Regions from separate parts of the Fictibacillus iocasae genome, predicted to be linked through region 1. Evidence: a T-box and tRNA genes for the amino acid it is inferred to sense, from the RefSeq annotation. Region 1 holds a T-box; the other holds one or more tRNA genes.

Region 1 (10,075 bases):
CCTGTCCGGGTCTTGAAGCTTGTCCGAATTTGATGCCAGGCTATCAGCCTCATCTGAAGCTTGTGAGAGAAGTAATCGAGGTCTCTTACGGAAAATGCCCGCTCAAGATGCAGGAAGATAAACAAAAAGCGCTCTCAACGTTGATGAAGAGTTATTTTATTCCTAAAGAAATTTTGCAGGCGAGCTTTGACCGCCTGTATACCGTTGACAGCGGACGAAATGAAGCGATCCGCCATGCGGTAGATTTTGTCAAATCCGTTTCCTTAGGTCAGCCAGCGAAAGGGCTGTACTTACATGGAAAGTTCGGCACAGGGAAAACGTATTTGCTTGGCGCTATCGCCAATGCGCTTGCTGAAAAGCATATTGAATCCATGATTGTGCATACACCAGAGTTTCTTCATGAAATGAAAAGCTCGATCAATAATGGTACGTTCTCTGAAAAAATGGACATGCTCAAGAAAGTGCCTGTTCTCATGCTTGATGATATTGGTGCCGAACATCTGACACACTGGGTAAGAGATGAGATTATAGGGGTTATTCTTCAGCACAGGATGATGGAGAAGCTGCCGACTTTATACAGCTCCAATTATACGCTCGACCTGCTGACCGAACACCTTGCGTTTGATCAGAAAGGCGGCATGGAGAAAATGAAGGCGCTGCGCATCATGGAAAGAATCCGCCATCTCAGCATCCCTGTCTTTATGGGCGGAGAGATCAATTACCGGCTGTAATATAGGGAGCAAGTGCCGAATGTGTCGTAGAAATGAGAAATATGGTACGATATGATCATTAGCAAAGAGGCTGTATGACTGGAGGATTATGACGATGAGCATAGATTCTATTCTGAAAAAAGCGGTGGATGGAGAGCGGCTGACGGTTGAAGATGCAGTAGCTCTTTACGAAAGCGATGAAGTGGAAAAGATGGGTGAAGCCGCTGATAGTATTATGAAGAAGTGGCACCCTGAACCTATAACAACTTTTGTGATCGGAAGAAACGTCAATTATACGAATGTGTGTGATACATACTGCCGGTTCTGCGCCTTTTACAGAGCGCCAGGCAGTAATGAAGGATATGTGCTTGATGACGAAGTGATTTTTCAAAAGATACAGGAAACGGTCGATGTCGGCGGTACGGAGATCTTAATGCAAGGCGGCACGAACCCGAACCTGCCATTCTCGTATTATACAGACCTATTGCGCAGCATCAAGAAACGGTTTGATATTACGATGCATTCGTTCTCCCCGGCTGAGATCTGGAAGATGGTTGAAGTGTCAGGCTTATCGCTGCAGGAAGTACTTCGCGAGCTGAAAGAAGCCGGCCTGGATTCTCTTCCCGGCGGCGGAGCAGAAATTCTTGATGACCGGACAAGAAAGCGCATCAGCCGCTTGAAAGGCTCATGGACAGAATGGATCGAATGCATGAAGGAAGCCAAGAAGGCGGGTCTTCATTCGACGGCCACGATGGTGATCGGGTTCGGGGAAACGTTTGAAGAACGTGCGATGCATCTTCTGCGCGTGCGTGAAGCACAAGATGAAGCGAATTGTTTCTTAGCGTTCATCTCATGGACGTTCCAGCCGGATAACACAAACATGAAGGCGGAAAAGGTAACACCGAGAGAATATTTGAAGAACGTCGCGATCTCACGCCTCTTCCTTGATAACATTCCGAATTTCCAATCGTCATGGGTCACGATGGGACCGGAAGTCGGAAAGAAATCCCTTCATTATGGCTGCAACGATTTTGGCAGCACGATGATGGAAGAAAATGTGGTTTCAGCAGCAGGAACAACGCACAAGGTCAACACGAATCTCACATTGCGACTCATACGCGAAGCAGGGAAGATTCCAGCACAGCGAAACACAAAATATGAAATCCTCCACGTTTTCGAAAACGAAGAAAGCGCTGAAAAAGATTTTATCATGCAAAACTAATCACAAAAACAGCGGATTGCCAACACGGCAGTCCGCTGTTTTTGTGTTGTGTTTTTTAGATAGTTGGGATGGAACGAACTTAGCCGCACTTTACTGACAGCCATTGAAAAGCGTACACCTGTAACGGAGATCAGCCTCTTCATCAAATTCACTTCTGTATGATTTTTATCACAGCGAACCGCTCCTCAGCGGACGTATGATATGAGTGTAGATAACGAAGGAGGGAACGTGGATGCCTCAGATCGAAACGAACAAGCACAAGAAGACAAAGAAAGAAACAAAAGAACAAGAATTAAAAGGTACGCTGTTTTCGGTCATGCTGCTTGGACTGTTTATTATTTTATCCTGGAGTGCGGTATACGCATTATATTTATCACGGTAAGGAGGAAGAAACATGCACATTCATAAGTATGAAAAGTTATGGCTCTGGTTCGGAGCTGTTTGCTTGGTCGCTTTTTTATCCATCGTCGGTGTGTCCGCCTACGCGATGGGCAGCCACCCGCCGAGCCACATGGAAACACTCGACCCGAAAACAGCAACGGCGACAGCGCCATTTGATAAACCGGGGCTCTTCAAAAAAGGAAATAAAGAATACGAAGCCGTGATGCTGGCACAGGCGTTCACCTTTACACCGCAAAAACTTCAAGTGCCTGCTGGTTCAACCGTCACATTTAAAGTGACGAGCACGGATGTGGTACACGGATTTCAAATTCCTGCAACAAACGTGAACATGATGATCACACCCGGTTATGTGAGCACGATCAAGCAGACGTTCACGAAACCCGGAAAGTATTTAATTCTTTGCAACGAATATTGCGGTGCCGGCCATCAGGTCATGGCTGTCACACTGGAGGTAACACCATGATTGCCAAACGCGACGCACGGTTGAGCCAATCGTTTATTCTTGTCAGTTTTATCGCTTTATTTCTAGGTGCCACTGCTGGCCTGCTTCAGACGCTTGTTCGCGGCGGTGTCATCGAGCTTCCTGCCGGGATCGGCTATTATCAGCTGCTGACCGCACATGGTGTGCTTCTTGCTCTTATTTTTACAACATACTTTATTATGGGTTTTTTGTACGCGGGCATCAGCAAAACGCTCGGTGAATTGTATGTCGTGCCCTACAAAACAGGCTGGCTCGGGTTCTGGATGATGACGTTCGGTACAGGTCTTGCTACTGTATTTATCTTGTTAAACAAGGCGACGGTCCTCTACACGTTTTATGCCCCATTACAGGCGTCTCCTTGGTTTTATGTGGCGCTTGTCCACGTAGTCGTAGGCAGCTGGCTTTGTGCTTTTTCGATGTGGAGACAATATTACATCTGGAAACAAGTAACGAAGGAAAAACTATCTCCGCTGTTTAGCTTTATGGCATCAATGACGATGGCCATGTGGTTTATTGCCACACTAGGTGTAGCGGCAGCAGTCATTTTTCAGTTCATTCCGTGGTCGTTCGGCTGGGTAGAGAAGATTGATATCCTGATCAGCCGCACGTTGTTCTGGTATTTCGGACACCCGCTCGTTTATTTCTGGCTGCTTCCCGCTTATATGTGCTGGTATGTGGTCATCCCTAAAATCATTGGCGGCAAGATCTTCAGCGACGCGCTCGCTAGATTGTCATTCGTATTGTTCTTGCTGTTCAGTATCCCGGTAGGTTTCCACCATCAGCTCCTTGAACCGGGAATCTCGCACACATGGAAGTTCTTTCAGGTCGTGCTCACATTCATGGTGATCATACCGTCTCTTATGACTGCTTTCTCCATGTTTGCTGTATTTGAGACAGCGGGACGCAAAAAAGGAGCAAAAGGCATTTTCGGCTGGCTGAAAGTGCTGCCTTGGAGCGATGTGCGTTTCTTTGCCCCGATGATGGGGATGCTGATCTTCATCCCGGCTGGCGCTGGCGGAATCATTAACGCAAGTCATCAGATGAACCAGGTCGTTCATAATACATTATGGGTAACCGGCCATTTTCACTTGACGGTCGCTTCTTCTGTAACACTAACGTTCTTTGGAATCAGCTATTGGCTCATTCCTTATTTATCAGGACGTACACTGACAAAAAGAATGCATAAGCTCGGTATCATCCAAACAGTGATGTGGGCTGTCGGCATGTTCTTTATGTCTGGTGCTATGCACTTGGTCGGACTGTTCGGCGCACCAAGGCGTACGGCGTATACGACATACAACGACCACCCGCAGGCGGTCGACTGGATCCCGTATCAAGCAGTTATGGCGATTGGCGGTACGATTCTATTCCTTGCCATCCTGCTCGTACTCTATATCGCTTATTATCTAGCGTTTCAAGCACCAAAAGGAGAAACAGAGTTCCCGATCGGAGAGGTGGAAGATGCTGCGGTGAAAACACCGGTCATTTTGGAAAACTGGAAGCTGTGGGTCGGCATCAGTGCAGCGCTTATCCTGATTGCTTATACCGTTCCGTTTTGGCACATGATCGAACACGCTCCTGCTGGCTCTCAAGGGTATAAATTCTGGTAATGAATAAGCCGGCAAGTCCAAGCCGGGGTCCGGTACCGTACCGGACCCCGGCTGTTTCATGCTTGTTTTTAAGGGGGCTAATTAAATAAAAGCCGTCGAGCGGTGTTATGAGAACACCATTCGAACGGCTGTTTTTTATTTTACTTATTCATCTGCATGAATTCTAGCTCGCCTCTTGCCTGTCTTGCATAGCAAGCGAAATCAAGGATATTCTCCAGTGAGTTGACATTTTGAAGGGCATCATTAAGCATGGGAAGAAGCTTTTTATCATATAACCCATAATACGGGCCGCTCTTTTTGTTCGGAAGAATAATAGCCGGCTCTTTAACTTGTTGTTTTTCCTGTTGTAAATAATAGAGCAAACTCTTCCTCGGCAGGCACTCCATGCTTTCGTGCAGCAGCCAGATGTCGGTTTCTTTACAGAGTGTCAGCGCGGTGTGAAGACCAGCAAGCACGCTGCCTCTATGATTGTAATAGCTTAGTATTCGGGCGGCAGACTGTACGGCCGGCAAATAGTCCATCGGTGAGTCCGTGATGACCATCACCTCCGGAACCATCTGTTTCAAATGGCGGATCTGCTCAACAATCACAGGCTTCCTATTTTGATAAATCACACCCTTGTCTACGTCTGTTAAAATGACAGCAGAAGTCATGAAAAATCACCTCCTTATCCATATCCTACTGAAACGAGAAAGAACGCGCTGTATCATTTCTCACACATTTGACACATTAGGTGTGACAAAAATCACACCACAGAGAAAATTTGTGGATTATAATGGAAACATGAAAGCCGGGAGGGATGCTTCGGTGGGTGCCTGTAAAGACCAAAATTATTGTGCATATCAAAATACAGATATATTTTCAGATAAAACGTTTCAATTGTTAAAAGACGTGATGTACAGCCAAAGGATTGAAAAAGATCAATACTTGTTTCTCGATGACGATACGGCCAACAAGCTTTATTATGTCAAGCAAGGGCAGATTAAAATAACAAAGATGAATGAAGATGGAAAAGAGCTTGTTTTGTACATCTTCCAGGATGGTGACTTGATTGGTGAGATCGCCAACAGCGGTGAAGCACGTTATAGCTTCAGTGCGAAGGCTTCGAGGGACACAGAAGTTGGTGTCATCCAGCAGAAGGATCTGGAAACATTGATTTGGCAGCACGGCGATGTAGCCGTCGAGTTCATGCGCTGGATGGGAATCATGCACAAGATCACTCGCTCCAAGTTCAGAGATCTTATGCTGTATGGGAAGAATGGAGCGCTATGCTCCACGCTTATCCGCCTTTCCAACTCCTATGGCAAAATGACGCCAAACGGTATTGTTCTGTCAAATAAATTCACGAACACCGAGCTAGCAGAGCTTGTTGGGACATCAAGAGAGACAGTGAACCGGATGCTCAGCCAGCTGAAAAAAGAAAAGGTTATCCAAACAAAGAGCGATGGTACGATCACCATCACGGATTTAGCGTTTTTAAAGGAAGCCTGCCACTGTGAGGATTGCCCGAAAGTAATTTGCCGAATATAGAATAAAGACGAGTGTGAATCATGCACTCGTCTTTTTGTGACAAAAAATATTTAGAATTTTCTTATTTAACTGAAAAATTATGTATAATAGAAGTAGATTTTAAAAAAGGGGGATAAATATGAGAAAACAGACGGTATTTTCAGTAGTTGTGATGGTGGCCATGCTTCTTCTAGCGGCATGTTCAGACAGTGGAGACGGGAAGGTAATTGTAGCGACTGACGCGGCTTATGCCCCATTTGAGTTTTTGAAGGATGGAAAGATGACAGGCTTTGACATTGAACTGCTTGAGGCGGTCATGAAAGAGGCTGGTGTTGAATACGAAGTGAAAAACACCGGATGGGAACCGTTGTTCACGTCATTGAACAACAAAGAAGTACAAGCTGGCATCTCGGCTATCACCATTAATGATAAGCGATTGAAAACGTATGACTTTTCAGATCCATACTTTGAGTCGGTGAATATGATCTTGACGAAAGAAGATTCTGAGATTACGTCAGCAAAAGATCTAGAAGGAAAGAATGTTGGGGTGCAGAACGGAACAACAGGACAGGAAGCACTTGAGAAGCTGTTCGGAAAAAACAACAGCAACATTAAAAAATACAAAAGCAACGTGCTGGCCATCCAATCGCTTATGAACGGTGAAGTGGAAGCGGTTGTGGCTGATAATGGCGTTGTTCAAGAATACGTAAAAAACAATCCTGACAAAAAGGTAAAGTCGGTTGAGGATAAGACAAACTTTGAAAGCGAATTTTACGGCATTATCTTCCCGAAAAAATCGGAGCATGTCGATGATGTGAACAAAGGCTTGAAAAAGGTGATCGAAAGTGGGAAGTATGCGGAGATTTATAAAAAATGGTTTGGTGAGGAGCCAGATGTTGAAGTCTTGAAAAAATAGGCGAGAGGTGAAGCTTCATGGGTGATTCAATTCAACTTATCGCCGAGTATGCTCCCTTTTTCCTGAAGGGAGCCGGCTATACCGTTTTAATTTCCTTGCTCAGCATTGTTTTCGGCACCGTACTCGGCCTCTTTATCGGCCTTGGCAAAATGTCGCCGAACAAGCTGATCAGCGCTCCGTTTCGGGCATACATCACGTTTTTCAGGGGAACACCGCTGCTCGTGCAGCTTCTTCTGATACACGCTGCTCTCATGCCGATTTTCATGAGTCCGCCAAAGGTCTTTCTGTCTGTCGTTGTTGCGCTTTCGTTAAACGCAGCGGCCTATATCGCGGAAATATTCCGCGCAGGCATCCAGTCAATTGATAAAGGACAGATGGAAGCGGCCAGGACGCTCGGCATGTCTCACCGTCAGGCGATGAGGCATATCATCCTGCCGCAAGCCTCCAAGCGGATGATTCCGCCGCTTGGCAATGAATTTATTGTATTGATCAAAGAATCGTCCTTAGCCTCCATTCTTGCGCTCCCAGAACTTATGTATTGGGGAAACGCCATGATGGCAGAGTATTATAAACCATGGGAGCCATTTTTAACAGTAGCTTTCATCTATTTAATGCTGACACTCGGCCTTGCTTACGTACTGGGAAAAGTAGAAAAAAAGCTTGTTGCCGAATAAGATTCGTTCTCACACCCTTGATGTTTTTTGTCAAAGGGTGTTTTTTTTATGTGCAGGACAAGAATCAATCATGTTTCATGACCAGGTCCCATATATTGAAAGCAGAAGCAGTATGGGGAGGGACTATTATTGACGGTCATGATTTATTTTCAAGAACAAGAAGCAGCAGCAACTGCTTTTAATAGATTGAACAGTAAGACAGGCATACAAGCGTTGAAAGATGAGCCTCCCTGGTGCATGGAAGCTGAAGCTGTAGGTGATAAACTGGCAAAAATGATGGCGGAGACCACACGAACTCTTTTGGAGCGCCGAAAGCTGCTGCATATCATCCAGCATCAATTTCTTTTTAATGAAGAAGAAGCTAACGTGATTGCATCCGTTGCACAAAGCCTTATTTCCGGTGAAATAGAGGGGATACCTGAAGTTCATCAGTTGCCTGAACTGGGGGTTCATGTATACGATGCTTGGAGAAAATTCTTAAGTAACCCGCCGCAAGAGTTTTATTTTGAAGCGGTGATTATGTTCAGGCTGAAACAATACGACACGATTCTGAGAAGCTATGCGGAATGTGCGATCGATGAATACAAGATGGAGCTGGAATATCAGATGTTCATCGACCATATTCGGCGCTGTGTGGAGAGGCAGCGGACATATGAGAAACACGTTACGGTCGTTTATAATGGAGATTTTCTGCTGCTAGACAGTATGATGCAGCCTTTTTCGAAGGGGCAGATCAGCGAGCTGTATGAGAAATCACTGTTAATCACGAAAGAGATCGACCTGGATGAACGCGTGCTCGGTCCCCTTGTTGCCCTAGCTCCTGAGAGGATTACCGTCTACACAGAGCACTTTGATCATGCCCTCCTCCATACGATACAGAATATATTTGAAGAGAAAATGTCTCTTCAGCACCTGTCATGCCTTCCAAAAAAGAAAAAACGTATAAACCTCAGAAAAAAGTCATAAACTGTCATCCATACACTTGATTTTCTTAATTATCGTGCATATAATGTTTATATCAATCAAATCTTTTTATCAGTTTTGATAAGGACAAGAAGCATTTTTACGGTTTTTAGAGAGGGAAGCCTTGGCTGTAAGCTTCCTAACACGAAAAATGGCTTTACCCCCTTTGAACTTCAGCGGTGAACATGTATGGAGTAATCGCTGACGGATGCAGGCCGTTACCCTGTCCGAGTGCCGCAGATGGTTTTATTTGCGGAACAAGGGTGGAACCGCGAGATTTAACACTCGTCCCTTCTATTTAGGGACGGGTGTTTTTTATTTTGTACTTAAAAAAAGGAGAGAGAAAATCATGTCTATTCAACTGACATTTCCGGATGGTTCAGTCCGCGAATTCGAAAGCGGCGTTACGCCGGAACAAGTAGCAGAAAGCATCAGCCCAAGCTTAAAAAAGAAAGCCGTAGCCGGCAAAATCGACGGTGAGCTTTATGACTTCACACGTCCTATTGAAAACAACGCAGCGATTGAAATCGTCATGCATGATTCAAGTGAAGGTTTGGAAATGACTCGCCATACGAACGCGCACGTTTTAGCACAGGCGTTAAAAAGGCTGTATCCGGATGTTAAGCTTGGAATCGGTCCTGTGATCGAGAACGGCTTCTATTACGACGTAGACATGGAGCACACATTAACACCTGAGGATCTTCCGGTTATCGAAAAAGAAATGAAGAAAATCGTTAACGAAAACCTGCCCCTTGTTCGTAAAGAAGTGAGCCGTTCTGAGGCGATGGCCATCTTTGAAGGCATCAACGACCATTTGAAGCTTGAGCTGATTCGCGACCTTCCTGAGGATGCGGTCATCACAATCTACGAGCAGGGTGAGTTCTTTGACCTTTGCCGCGGTCCGCATGTTCCTTCAACAGGGAAGGTGAAATCCTTCAAACTGATGAGCACATCCGGAGCTTATTGGAGAGGGAACAGCGACAACCAGATGCTTCAGCGCATTTATGGCATCTCGTTCTTGAACCAGAAAGAGCTGGATGAACACCTCCACTTTATTGAAGAAGCGCAAAAACGCGACCACCGCAAGCTTGGAAAGGAACTTGAACTGTTCATGTTCTCTGAAGAAGCACCAGGTATGCCGTTTTATCTTCCGAACGGACAGATCATCCGTACAGAGCTTGAAAGCTTCTCCCGACAGCTGCAGATGAAAGCCGATTATGACGAGGTGCGCACACCGTTCATGATGAACCAGCGCCTTTGGGAGCAGTCAGGACACTGGGACCACTATCATGAAAACATGTATTTCTCTGAAGTAGATGACACGAAGTTCGCGATGAAGCCTATGAACTGCCCTGGCCACATGCTAATCTTCAAAAACAAGCTGCATTCATACCGCGATCTTCCGGTTAGAATGGCAGAGTTCGGCCAAGTGCACCGTCACGAATATTCGGGCGCGCTTAACGGAATGATCCGTGTCCGCACGTTCTGTCAGGATGATGCGCACATTTTTGTGACGCCTTCTCAAATCGAAAGTGAGATCAAGAGCGTGTTCCGTCTAGTCGATAAAATTTATAGCACGTTCGGCTTT
Region 2 (10,075 bases), on a different contig from region 1:
ATCATGTTATATACGCGGGAGTGTGCTGATTGGGCGACATGCGGCCGCTCTTTTAAGATATCTAGATACTCGGCAAAAGTACCTTCCCAGACAAGACGCTGCTCCTCCTCACGGTGCGATTGTATTTTCGATAAAATATCCATGAGTACCTCCCTTGATTTTTTGGCTCCATCAAGTGTTAATCTACTCTATGCGAGGATGTCCGTAATCATTCGGTCGAAACATTATTTTCAGATAAGGAGATTATTTCCTTCCCATGCGAGCCTGCATGGTAAAATAGGCATACATCAACTTTTAACACGCTAGAGGTGCATCATGAGTCGTTTGTTCGGTTTTGCTGCGTCCCTTTTTCTGCTCGGAATTGTGGCGCTTGCATGTATAGGATTAAAACAGGAAATACAACGCTACACCCCCATTGATCAGACGGTGCGTTCCATCGCAGATGTTTCCCGCTATCCGCTGGAAAAGAACAGCACAGCCTTGGACAGCAGCGGCAACGTGTTCTTCGAATTTAGGGGAACAGAGAACAGAATTTACATTGCGTATGAACAGATACCTAAAAGAGTGATTCAGAGCTTTATAGCCACAGAGGATCAGGATTTCCTCACACACCATGGCATTGATGGTAAGGCGATCGCACGCGCCCTGGTTACAAATCTGAAAGGCGGCGGTATCCAGGAAGGCGCGAGCACCATTACACAGCAGCTCGCACGAAACATGTTTCTCAATCATGACCAGACCTATGACCGGAAGCTGAAGGAGCTGTTGATCTCCTATCAGATTGAAAAAACGCTCAGCAAGGAAAAAATTCTGGAGCTGTACGTGAACACGATCTATTTTCAGAACGGTGTATATGGCATTGAAACAGCGAGCCGTTATTACTTGGGCAAGCGTGCCAGTGAGCTCACACTCGGTGAAACCGCCCTGCTCGCCTCTATACCGAATAACCCCTCCCTCTATAATCCTGTGACAAAGCTGGAGAACACAAAGAAACGGCAAAAGTGGATTTTAGATAAGATGCTAGAACAGAAGAATATTAAGCACGCAGAGCATGCCGCTGCGTGGCAAGAAAAAATCGAGGTACAGCAGAATCTGCCTTATAGAAGCTTTCCCGGGTTTGCCGCTTACGTGAGAGATGAGTTTCAGCAGCTGCTAGCCGATAGTCGACCAGAGCTCAAAGGAAAAGCATTGAGCAAGGAAACGGAACGGCTCATCGGTGAAGGAATTGTCATTGAAACCGCACTGGATCCTTCGTTACAAGCAAAAGCAGAACAGTCACTTGTCAACCGGCTGCCTTATCAAGAGGTGGAAGGCGCGGTCGCTGTTGTCGATCACAAACAGCATGAAATCATTGCTCTGTCAGGCGGCAAGAAATCCAACTATACAGACTTTAACCGTGCCTATGAAAGCCGGCGTCAGCCAGGTTCGGCGATTAAGCCACTTCTGGTGTATACGCCATATATTGATACGTTCAAAGCAAGCGGAGGCACATTAATCAATGCAGGGCCCTTCTGTAACAACGGCTATTGTCCGCAAAATTATGGAGGCGCGGTGTATGGCCGCATGCCGCTGAGCCAAGCTCTGGCATTTTCCGTGAACACACCAGCTGTCCGCCTTTTACAAACGACGGGTGTTAAACAATCGTTTAATTATTTGGAGCCGTTTCACTTTGGCGGCATCTCTACCAATGATCATCGTCTGCCGGCTGCGTTAGGCGGTTTTGAGTTCGGCTTTTCACCGCTGGAATTGACTTCGGCTTATAGCACGTATGCATCCAATGGCATCTATACGGCTCCTCACGCCATACGTTCGGTGAAATCAAGAGATGGCCAAGTTCTCTATCAATGGAAAAAGTCCAGCACTCCTGTATGGAGGCCGGACACGAATGAGAAGATGAGAGCATTGCTCAGCATGGTTGTGTCGTCTGGTACAGCTCGCCGTGCTTCGTTTGCCGGATCATCTTATATCGGAGGCAAAACGGGAACAACGAATAATGTAAACGACTTATGGTTCGTCGGTTTAACCGACCGGTATACGGCCGGTGTCTGGATCGGTCGTGATCAGCCTGCTTCCATCCGCTTTGTAGAGGGCATACAGCCGCAGATCGGCATATGGCGCGATGTCATGTCCTTCGCTCATAACCGGTAAATGTCCATTTCAACTTAAGGTTATGAGGCGATTCCGGCCATGAGCGCGTTATACAGCCTGACGACGGTATAGGCGGTCACCAAGCCGAATGCGGCCCAGAAGAACAGCTGCAAAAACACCATTCCCATAATGTTCACAGAGTTCATATACGTACTTGCTTTTAGCAGGAAGTAAAAGAAATAGACGAGCGCTGATGCTGCGAAAAGTATAAGGATGATGGTGAGGCTGAAGTTCAGCACGACGGCTGCCATCGCGCCGCCAAAGAATATCCAGCCTCCCTGCCTCGTCAGTCGAAGGGTATCGCCCTCTTTATCCATAGAAAAGAAAAACAACCCAAGCTGCATACATGAGTCTGACAGCAGCTTGAGCGCCGCGAAGGTCATGAAGAACAGGAGAAACAGACAGAAGCCCGCTGAAAGGTGAATCGTCTGGGCGGAGAACAGTTCCCGCATCCCTTGATAAACGCCGAAAAATTTCAGTTTACTAATTAGCAGTCTTTCAATATGTATGGCAAATGCGCTGCTGAACAGGATGATGGAAAACAGCGGCAAGTACCCGGTGATGTATACATTCTTCTTCAAAACAGATGATGTACCCCTTTCTGCATAAATCCTGTCCTCATTATACTCATTTTAGATTCACAGCGCTTTCTTTTTCCTTTATAATAAAGAAAACTTGGTTGACTCGTCAGCCTTAGTTGCACTTATACTATGGACTTTAACTTTTTGCCACGTCAATAAATCATCGTTGCAAAAAAGGTATATTTCCTATAGTGTAAAAAAAGGATACAAGGAAAGACTTATGCAAAAGGAGGACGGTAAAATGAGCTTTATTCTCATACTGCTTGTCATGCTTACGTTCTTAACTGCCATCTTTACAGCGGGCTACAATGACCGCCCTGGAAAGAACTAATACGCATACATATGAAAACGCCCCGATGTTTTGGGGCGTTTTTTTATTTAGGTATTTAGTATTCTTGTTAGTTTTGATGAAATCTGTGATATGGTTGATTTCCGTTACAGGCGCACGCTTATCCAGAGGGGCGTGGCGAAAAGCAGGGATGGCTCGTTCAGCCTAGGGCAAGCAAATGAGGAAGGGACCGAGAAAATCGCTCTTTGACTTATCGGGCACTTTCTCATTTGACCTCAAGGGGCTAGCCCTTCCGCCGCCAGCACCTTCGGAAGGTCTCACCTGTCTCACCTGTCTCACTCATCCCGCTGGAGTCTGCGCCTTTCACTCCAATCAACCTAGTCATGAAGCATTCATAGAAGAAACGACAAGTACTAAGATAAAGGTAATATCCACACAAAGTTCACGGAAGTATTACATCTAGCTTTCAATGTCAAAACCTCTTTCCACCATGCATGTTATCCAGCCATCCGCACTATGTTTATTTCCTCAGGTTTGGGTAGTCTTGTTGTCTTAGGGCTTCGTATATGAGGATGGCTGCTGTGTTGGATAGGTTTAGGGAGCGGATGTTTTCGTTCATCGGCAGCCGCATGCATGTGTCCATGTTGCTGTCGATCAGTTCCCGCGGCAGTCCTGTTGTTTCTTTTCCGAAGATGAAGAAGTAATCTTCTTCTCGATTGGTATAGTCAAAGTCTGTATGGTTTCTCTCTCCGAATTTCGTGACAAAGTGAAACTTGCCATCAGGGTATCGGTCGAAGAGTTCTTGTATGTCATTATAATACGTCAAGTTGACGTGCTCCCAGTAATCCAGCCCTGCACGCTTTAAGTATTTATCATCGGTTGAGAACCCGAGCGGGCGGATCAGATGCAGGTGCGTGTCTGTTCCTGCACATGTTCTTGCGATATTGCCAGTGTTCGCCGGTATTTCCGGCTGATAGAGTACAACATGAATAGCCAAAAAGCTCACCTCTTATTAATGATTGCTTCGACTATTATAGCACGCAACAGCGAAAGGGTCCGGTACCATTTCATGAAAATTTAGCGATAACGCCAATTTTCCGATGATGGTACCGGACCCCATGCTTTCTGCACTTTATACGATATGAAAGAACTTATATTGAATCCGCTTCGTGTATGCTGTGGAATCCTCGTATCCCCAGTAGCGCATGCGGCTGTTAGTGGTGTTGGCGTTAACGAGCGGTTCTCCCATCGGATCCTTCGCCACTACAATCGTGCTGTGCTCCCACCTGCCATCACCGTCAAAATCATAGCATACGATGTCACCGGGAAGCAGCTGGCTGGCAGAATATTTTTCTTCTGCGACAAGCCCAGTGCGCGATCCGCTCAAATACCAGCGAAATGCGTTCGCCACACTCCACGAATAGCTCCAGTTATTGTTTCTCATCCACCACCCTTTTGAACGGACGCCATGGTTTGTCATCTGTATACCGCCTGCGTTAATGCATTGCGAGACATAGTTCGTACAGTTCACATCGAAATTTTTGAATGAAGGGTTATGCGAATTCCACCACCGCTCGGCATACTTTACGGCTTCCATCCGCTGATAGATGCCTTTGCGGAAATCGGGCGGAGACATATCGCGGTCGATTTTACTGGCGTCGGTTGAACTTCCTTCTTCAATGATTGGGCCATCGCTCAGCATGACATCATCTTCAAACACACTGCGCCTTTCCTGAACAAGCTCTTCTACATAAAAGTCATAGCCTTGCTTGATCAGCAGGCTATGGTGCACCAGATAGTCGACCTGTGTCTTCCCGTCTGCTTCCTGTGTCCGAATGATCGAACCGCTCGTCTGATTATTGACGATGCTCGCCTTTCGTTCTTTGAGCATCTCTTTTTTTCGCAAAAAACTTTCCTGTTCCTTCACCATATAAAAGACTCTCGATGTACGCTCGCTGCCAATCATCCATTGAGACTGTGTTTGTATATAATTTTTCAGTATATTCGTCCACATGAACGGCCACTCCTCTCTGCTTTATTAACATATGAGAAAACGGCAAAAAAAAAGAACCCGCAAAATGGGTTCTACGAGGATTTCTGGCAGCTAGTATGCTCGATGGAGAGCAGTATTTCTTTCTTATCCAAACCTCCGCCATAGCCAACAAGCGCACCATTGGAGCCAATGACACGGTGGCATGGAATGAATACCGGCACAGGGTTCTGGTTATTGGCCGACCCGACGGCTCTAACCGCTTTTGGTGCACCGATTCCGGATGCCACTTCCTTATAGGAGCACGTTGATCCATATGGTATAGACGTTAGCTGCTCCCAAACTTTTTTCTGGAAAGGTGTTCCGTATAAATCATACTCTAGAGCAAATTCTCTAAGTGTTCCGTTAAAATAATTTCTTAACTGTTCTGTTGCGGCTGCTAATTTTAAAGGAGCATGAACGAGCTCTCCTTTAATAAAATACTTAGCCATCCATGCCTGAAGCGATGGAGTATTTTCGTTTAATGTGCCAAAGTCCAGCCGGCAGATCCCCTTATCGGTAGAAATAATCGTAAGCGGACCAATTATGCTTTCACATTCCTCGTAGTAGAGTACGGTTTTTATCTGACACATACATATCCCTTCTTCTTCGTTACTTGTCCTTTATACTATCCGACATGAGTAACTTTTGCGATTATGAAATTTGTTCATTTTTCATCATTTTTAGCCCTTTTTCTATCTCTGTAAGCACTTTCTCATCTTTTTCGTTTTCTTTTGCCACTATAAGATGATTCTCTGTATTTTCTCCGCCTATTTTACCAAGCGCCCATGCTGCCGTTCCGCGCATGACAGGCCGCGGGTCTTTTGTCATAACATGCACAAGATCAGAAACCGCAGAATTGTCTTTAAAATGAGCAAGAGCCAAAATGGCGTTCCGCTGTATCGGTTTTTTCCCGCGCCAAGACCCTGATACATGGCCAAACTTCTCCTTAAATTCCCGGTTGCTGATTGTAAGCAAGGGACGAAGCAGTGGCTTTGCCAGTTCTGGATCCGGCTCCATCTCCGGATGAAGATGGAAATCCTTTTTCTTATTTTCTGGACACACCGTCTGGCACGTATCGCAGCCGTAGAGCCGGTTTCCTATCTTAGAACGGTACTCATCTGGCATAAAATCTTTTGTCTGTGTCAGGTAGGCCACACATTTGTTTGAATCAAGCTGCCCCCCCTGTACGAGCGCTCCTGTCGGGCATGCCTCGACGCATATATTGCAAGATCCACACTGATCTTCCATCGGCGTGTCAGGCGGAATCGCGATGTTCGTGATTAATTCTCCTAAATACACATAAGAACCGAATTCAGGTGTAATGATCGCACAGTTCTTTCCGGTCCAGCCAATTCCCGCTCTCTCGGCGACTGCCCGGTCGGACAGCTCTCCTGTATCGACCATCGACTTCACGGCGGCATCCGGATGTTTCTCCAAAATGAATGCTTCCAGCAGCTGCAGCTTTTCCCGCAGCACATGGTGATAATCCCTTCCCCATGAGGCTCGGCAAAAAATGCCCCGCCTTGCTCCTTTCACACTTTTCGGAGCGTCTTTCATTTTAGATGGATACGCCAGAGCGATCGAAATGATGGAGGACGCACCTGATAGAAGCCGTTTTGGGTTCGTCCGCTTTTCAATATCCGGCTCTTCAAAACCTGACTGGTATCCAAGCTCCTGCTGAGTAATCAGCCTTGCTTTCAGCTGCAAAAACACGTCTGCCGCTGCAAAGCCGATCTTATCAATGCCGATTGTTTTACTATATGCGATTATCTCTTCCTTTAACTGGGCGCCTGTCATGCTGCGTCCTCCTTTCTGCAAGATTTATTCAATATATGGTACACTTGTGAATAAAAAGGGTGGTGCACATTATGAAAAAAGGGACGATCAGCCCTGCTGTCAAACAGCTTGTCCCCGGCTTTAAAATCGGATTCATTACCTACCATCATATCGCGGTTGGGGATTCTCCGCAAATGATTAAAGGCCGTTTCCAGCTATTCACTGAATCCATCCGTCTTGAGGATAAACAGCCATCAGACTGGCCGTATATTAAAGAATACCGCGATGTTTTCAAGTCTCTCGGAACAGATCCTTCCCGGTACAGACCTGCGTCAGAAGCACTGCTCCGCCGAGTACTGACAGGTAAAGACCTCAGCCCTGTAAACAGTGCTGTGGATGTTAATAACTTCTTTTCTCTGCGCCATGCACTGCCACTCGGCATATACGATGCCAAAATGATCGATGGGGATGTCGAGATCCGGCTCGGTAACGCGCAAGACGAATATGAAGGGTTAAACGGTCGTTTAATGAACATGGAAGGAAAGCTTGTCAGCTGTGATGCGAAAGGAGCATTCGGAAGCCCTATCGTTGATTCTAAACGGACTATGATGACAGAGCAGGCAAAAGAGGCCTTGCATATTATCTATCTTCCTCCGTCATTAGAGCCAGAAAATGCGGAACAGCTTCTAACATCCATCGCTCAAATGTTTACACAAGTTCACGGCGGAGAGGCTCATATCGCGCTTCTTACGTAATAAAGCACTTCCCGAGGGAAGTGCTTTATTAAAACCTACAACTAGCTTGTTATATATATAGTCATGCCAGTCTGAAAAAAGTACTTCACTCAGTAAATTTTTCTATTTATTTGGCAATTGTACAAGCCATGATGATGGAGCTGTCATAGAATATCGTACCTTGTACTTGAAAGGAGTGATGTACAATGGCAGCTTTAACGACTGGGCCTTTAAGAGAGGCAGGAAGTACAGTAACAGTAGATATTATTAACGAAGATGCAGCTGCACAGCAGACGGTTATCATGCAAGCATTCATTTTAGAAACAGATGGCACAAGAACCCCTTTCGTATCCGAAACGTTCACGATTGATCCGGGAGAGTTTGCTACGCGGACATATTCCATCGGCTTTACAGACGCTGTTGAGTTTCAGATTGATGTGTTTCCTTCCAACGATTTTTCCGCAACGTTTCGATTCGCCAATGATCTTGACGAATCCATTGGATACCTCGTCCGTCCTGAGTTAACTGAACTAACCGCGATTACTCCTATACCGTAATAGACGTGCGGACAAGCTGCCGACTGATAATCGGCAGCATTTACATACCTTCATCCATTTTTCTAGCATGTTGCTTATGGCACAAACTGTAATTAAAAAACGGCCTCTACTAAGTGTAGAAACCGTCATTGATTGTTTGTATAAGGAAGTAAAATGGTACCGGTGGCCGGGGTCGAACCGGCACTCCAGAAGGAACACGATTTTGAGTCGTGCGCGTCTGCCAATTCCGCCACACCGGCATGGAATCGAAAATAAGTGCTGCTTGCTGCTAAAATTAAAATGGAGGCGGCACCCGGACTCGAACCGGGGGTAAAGGTTTTGCAGACCCGTGCCTTACCACTTGGCTATGCCGCCGTTATAAAATAAAAAAATGGAGCGGAAGACGGGATTCGAACCCGCGACCCCCACCTTGGCAAGGTGGTATTCTACCACTGAACTACTTCCGCATATAAAAATGGCTGGGCTAGCAGGATTCGAACCTACGCGTGACGGAGTCAAAGTCCGTTGCCTTACCGCTTGGCTATAGCCCAATAATGGGGCGATCGAGGGGAATCGAACCCCCGAATGTCGGAACCACAATCCGATGCGTTAACCACTTCGCCACGACCGCCAGAATATCTAAGATGTAAATGGCAGGGGCAGTAGGAATCGAACCCACACCAAAGGTTTTGGAGACCTTCGTTCTACCTTTAAACTATGCCCCTATAAAAGGTATTGTGTTTGTCTGTCAAAAAAGAATGGTGGAGGGGGACGGATTCGAACCGCCGAACCCTGAGGGAGCGGATTTACAGTCCGCCGCGTTTAGCCACTTCGCTACCCCTCCACATGAGAGACAAATACTATTTTAATTCATGTTTGCTGATTTTTCAAGAGTGAATTTTTTTGTTGACTGATCACTCTTTGCAGCATCTTCACTAATAAAAAAGTGATGGTGCCGGCTAGAGGACTTGAACCCCCAACCTACTGATTACAAGTCAGTTGCTCTACCAATTGAGCTAAACCGGCTCAAGAGTTAAAAATATGGTGGCTCGGGACGGAATCGAACCGCCGACACGAGGATTTTCAGTCCTCTGCTCTACCGACTGAGCTACCGAGCCAAATGGCGGACCCGACCGGGGTCGAACCGGCGATCTCCTGCGTGACAGGCAGGCATGTTAACCACTACACCACGGATCCATTTGGTTGTACCTAAACGGTACTTCTGATATTTTATGAGCTAGGTGTTAATCGACGCAGTTCATAAAATAAAATTGGTTGCGGGGACAGGATTTGAACCTGCGACCTTCGGGTTATGAGCCCGACGAGCTACCAGACTGCTCCACCCCGCGACAATGAGTATGCTTACGGATGATGAGTCCGCGTTTGTTGTTTCTTCCTCTACACGCATAACCAAAGTAGTAGATGCGTCGAAACATGTCGCCGTGTAATCACTGATGATTACGCTCCATGCTCCACCCCTGCATTGATGCATGCAATGGTGTTTTTGAAAGAATAAATGGTGGAGGATGACGGGATCGAACCGCCGACCCCCTGCTTGTAAGGCAGGTGCTCTCCCAGCTGAGCTAATCCTCCGGATTTTAAAGTTGTGAATTGGTGACCCATACGGGATTCGAACCCGTGTTACCGCCGTGAAAGGGCGGTGTCTTAACCGCTTGACCAATGGGCCGATATTTTATATGTATTCATGGCGGAGAGCAAGGGATTCGAACCCTTGATACGGGGTTGACCGTATACACGATTTCCAATCGTGCTCCTTCGACCTCTCGGACAGCTCTCCAATGGCTCCACAGGCAGGACTCGAACCTGCGACCGATCGGTTAACAGCCGATAGCTCTACCACTGAGCTACTGTGGAATATGTAGTACAGCCCGGCCACGTCCTACTCTTACAGGGGGAAACCCCCAACTACCATCGGCGCTGAAGAGCTTAACTTCCGTGTTCGGTATGGGAACGGGTGT

The links. A T-box is a leader RNA that pairs with one kind of tRNA and senses whether it is charged. The one in region 1 lies ahead of thrS (threonine--tRNA ligase), so its partner is inferred to be a tRNA-Thr.
Region 2: it has a tRNA-Thr gene. The T-box ahead of thrS (threonine--tRNA ligase) is inferred to sense a tRNA for this amino acid. The anticodon was not compared.

What each region holds. Positions count from the first base shown of each region.
Region 1 covers NZ_JBHTCP010000012.1:141,479-151,553, reverse strand. Annotated here, with positions in the region: gene dnaI (primosomal protein DnaI) at 1-731, shown strand, start outside; gene mqnC (cyclic dehypoxanthinyl futalosine synthase) at 826-1,932, shown strand; gene ACFQPF_RS06640 (cytochrome c oxidase subunit 2A) at 2,165-2,314, shown strand; gene ACFQPF_RS06635 (cytochrome c oxidase subunit II) at 2,327-2,797, shown strand; gene ACFQPF_RS06630 (b(o/a)3-type cytochrome-c oxidase subunit 1) at 2,794-4,425, shown strand; gene ACFQPF_RS06625 (hypothetical protein) at 4,566-5,078, opposite strand; gene ACFQPF_RS06620 (Crp/Fnr family transcriptional regulator) at 5,233-5,955, shown strand; gene ACFQPF_RS06615 (basic amino acid ABC transporter substrate-binding protein) at 6,074-6,850, shown strand; gene ACFQPF_RS06610 (amino acid ABC transporter permease) at 6,868-7,524, shown strand; gene ytxC (sporulation protein YtxC) at 7,663-8,490, shown strand; T-box leader at 8,557-8,783, shown strand; gene thrS (threonine--tRNA ligase) at 8,837-10,075, shown strand, end outside.
Region 2 covers NZ_JBHTCP010000048.1:112,643-122,717, forward strand. Annotated here, with positions in the region: gene ACFQPF_RS14985 (PrkA family serine protein kinase) at 1-143, opposite strand, end outside; gene ACFQPF_RS14990 (transglycosylase domain-containing protein) at 316-2,148, shown strand; gene ACFQPF_RS14995 (DUF5366 family protein) at 2,169-2,729, opposite strand; gene trmL (tRNA (uridine(34)/cytosine(34)/5-carboxymethylaminomethyluridine(34)-2'-O)-methyltransferase TrmL) at 3,539-4,015, opposite strand; gene ACFQPF_RS15005 (amidase domain-containing protein) at 4,151-5,032, opposite strand; gene ACFQPF_RS15010 (methylated-DNA--[protein]-cysteine S-methyltransferase) at 5,104-5,640, opposite strand; gene queG (tRNA epoxyqueuosine(34) reductase QueG) at 5,702-6,847, opposite strand; gene ACFQPF_RS15020 (B3/B4 domain-containing protein) at 6,919-7,581, shown strand; gene ACFQPF_RS15025 (hypothetical protein) at 7,767-8,117, shown strand; tRNA gene ACFQPF_RS15030 (tRNA-Leu) at 8,272-8,356, opposite strand; tRNA gene ACFQPF_RS15035 (tRNA-Cys) at 8,398-8,471, opposite strand; tRNA gene ACFQPF_RS15040 (tRNA-Gly) at 8,489-8,563, opposite strand; tRNA gene ACFQPF_RS15045 (tRNA-Gln) at 8,573-8,647, opposite strand; tRNA gene ACFQPF_RS15050 (tRNA-His) at 8,652-8,727, opposite strand; tRNA gene ACFQPF_RS15055 (tRNA-Trp) at 8,748-8,821, opposite strand; tRNA gene ACFQPF_RS15060 (tRNA-Tyr) at 8,856-8,940, opposite strand; tRNA gene ACFQPF_RS15065 (tRNA-Thr) at 9,047-9,122, opposite strand; tRNA gene ACFQPF_RS15070 (tRNA-Phe) at 9,139-9,214, opposite strand; tRNA gene ACFQPF_RS15075 (tRNA-Asp) at 9,218-9,293, opposite strand; tRNA gene ACFQPF_RS15080 (tRNA-Met) at 9,369-9,445, opposite strand; tRNA gene ACFQPF_RS15085 (tRNA-Val) at 9,614-9,689, opposite strand; tRNA gene ACFQPF_RS15090 (tRNA-Glu) at 9,709-9,783, opposite strand; tRNA gene ACFQPF_RS15095 (tRNA-Ser) at 9,803-9,894, opposite strand; tRNA gene ACFQPF_RS15100 (tRNA-Asn) at 9,897-9,971, opposite strand; partial or broken rRNA gene rrf (5S ribosomal RNA) at 9,984-10,075, opposite strand, start outside.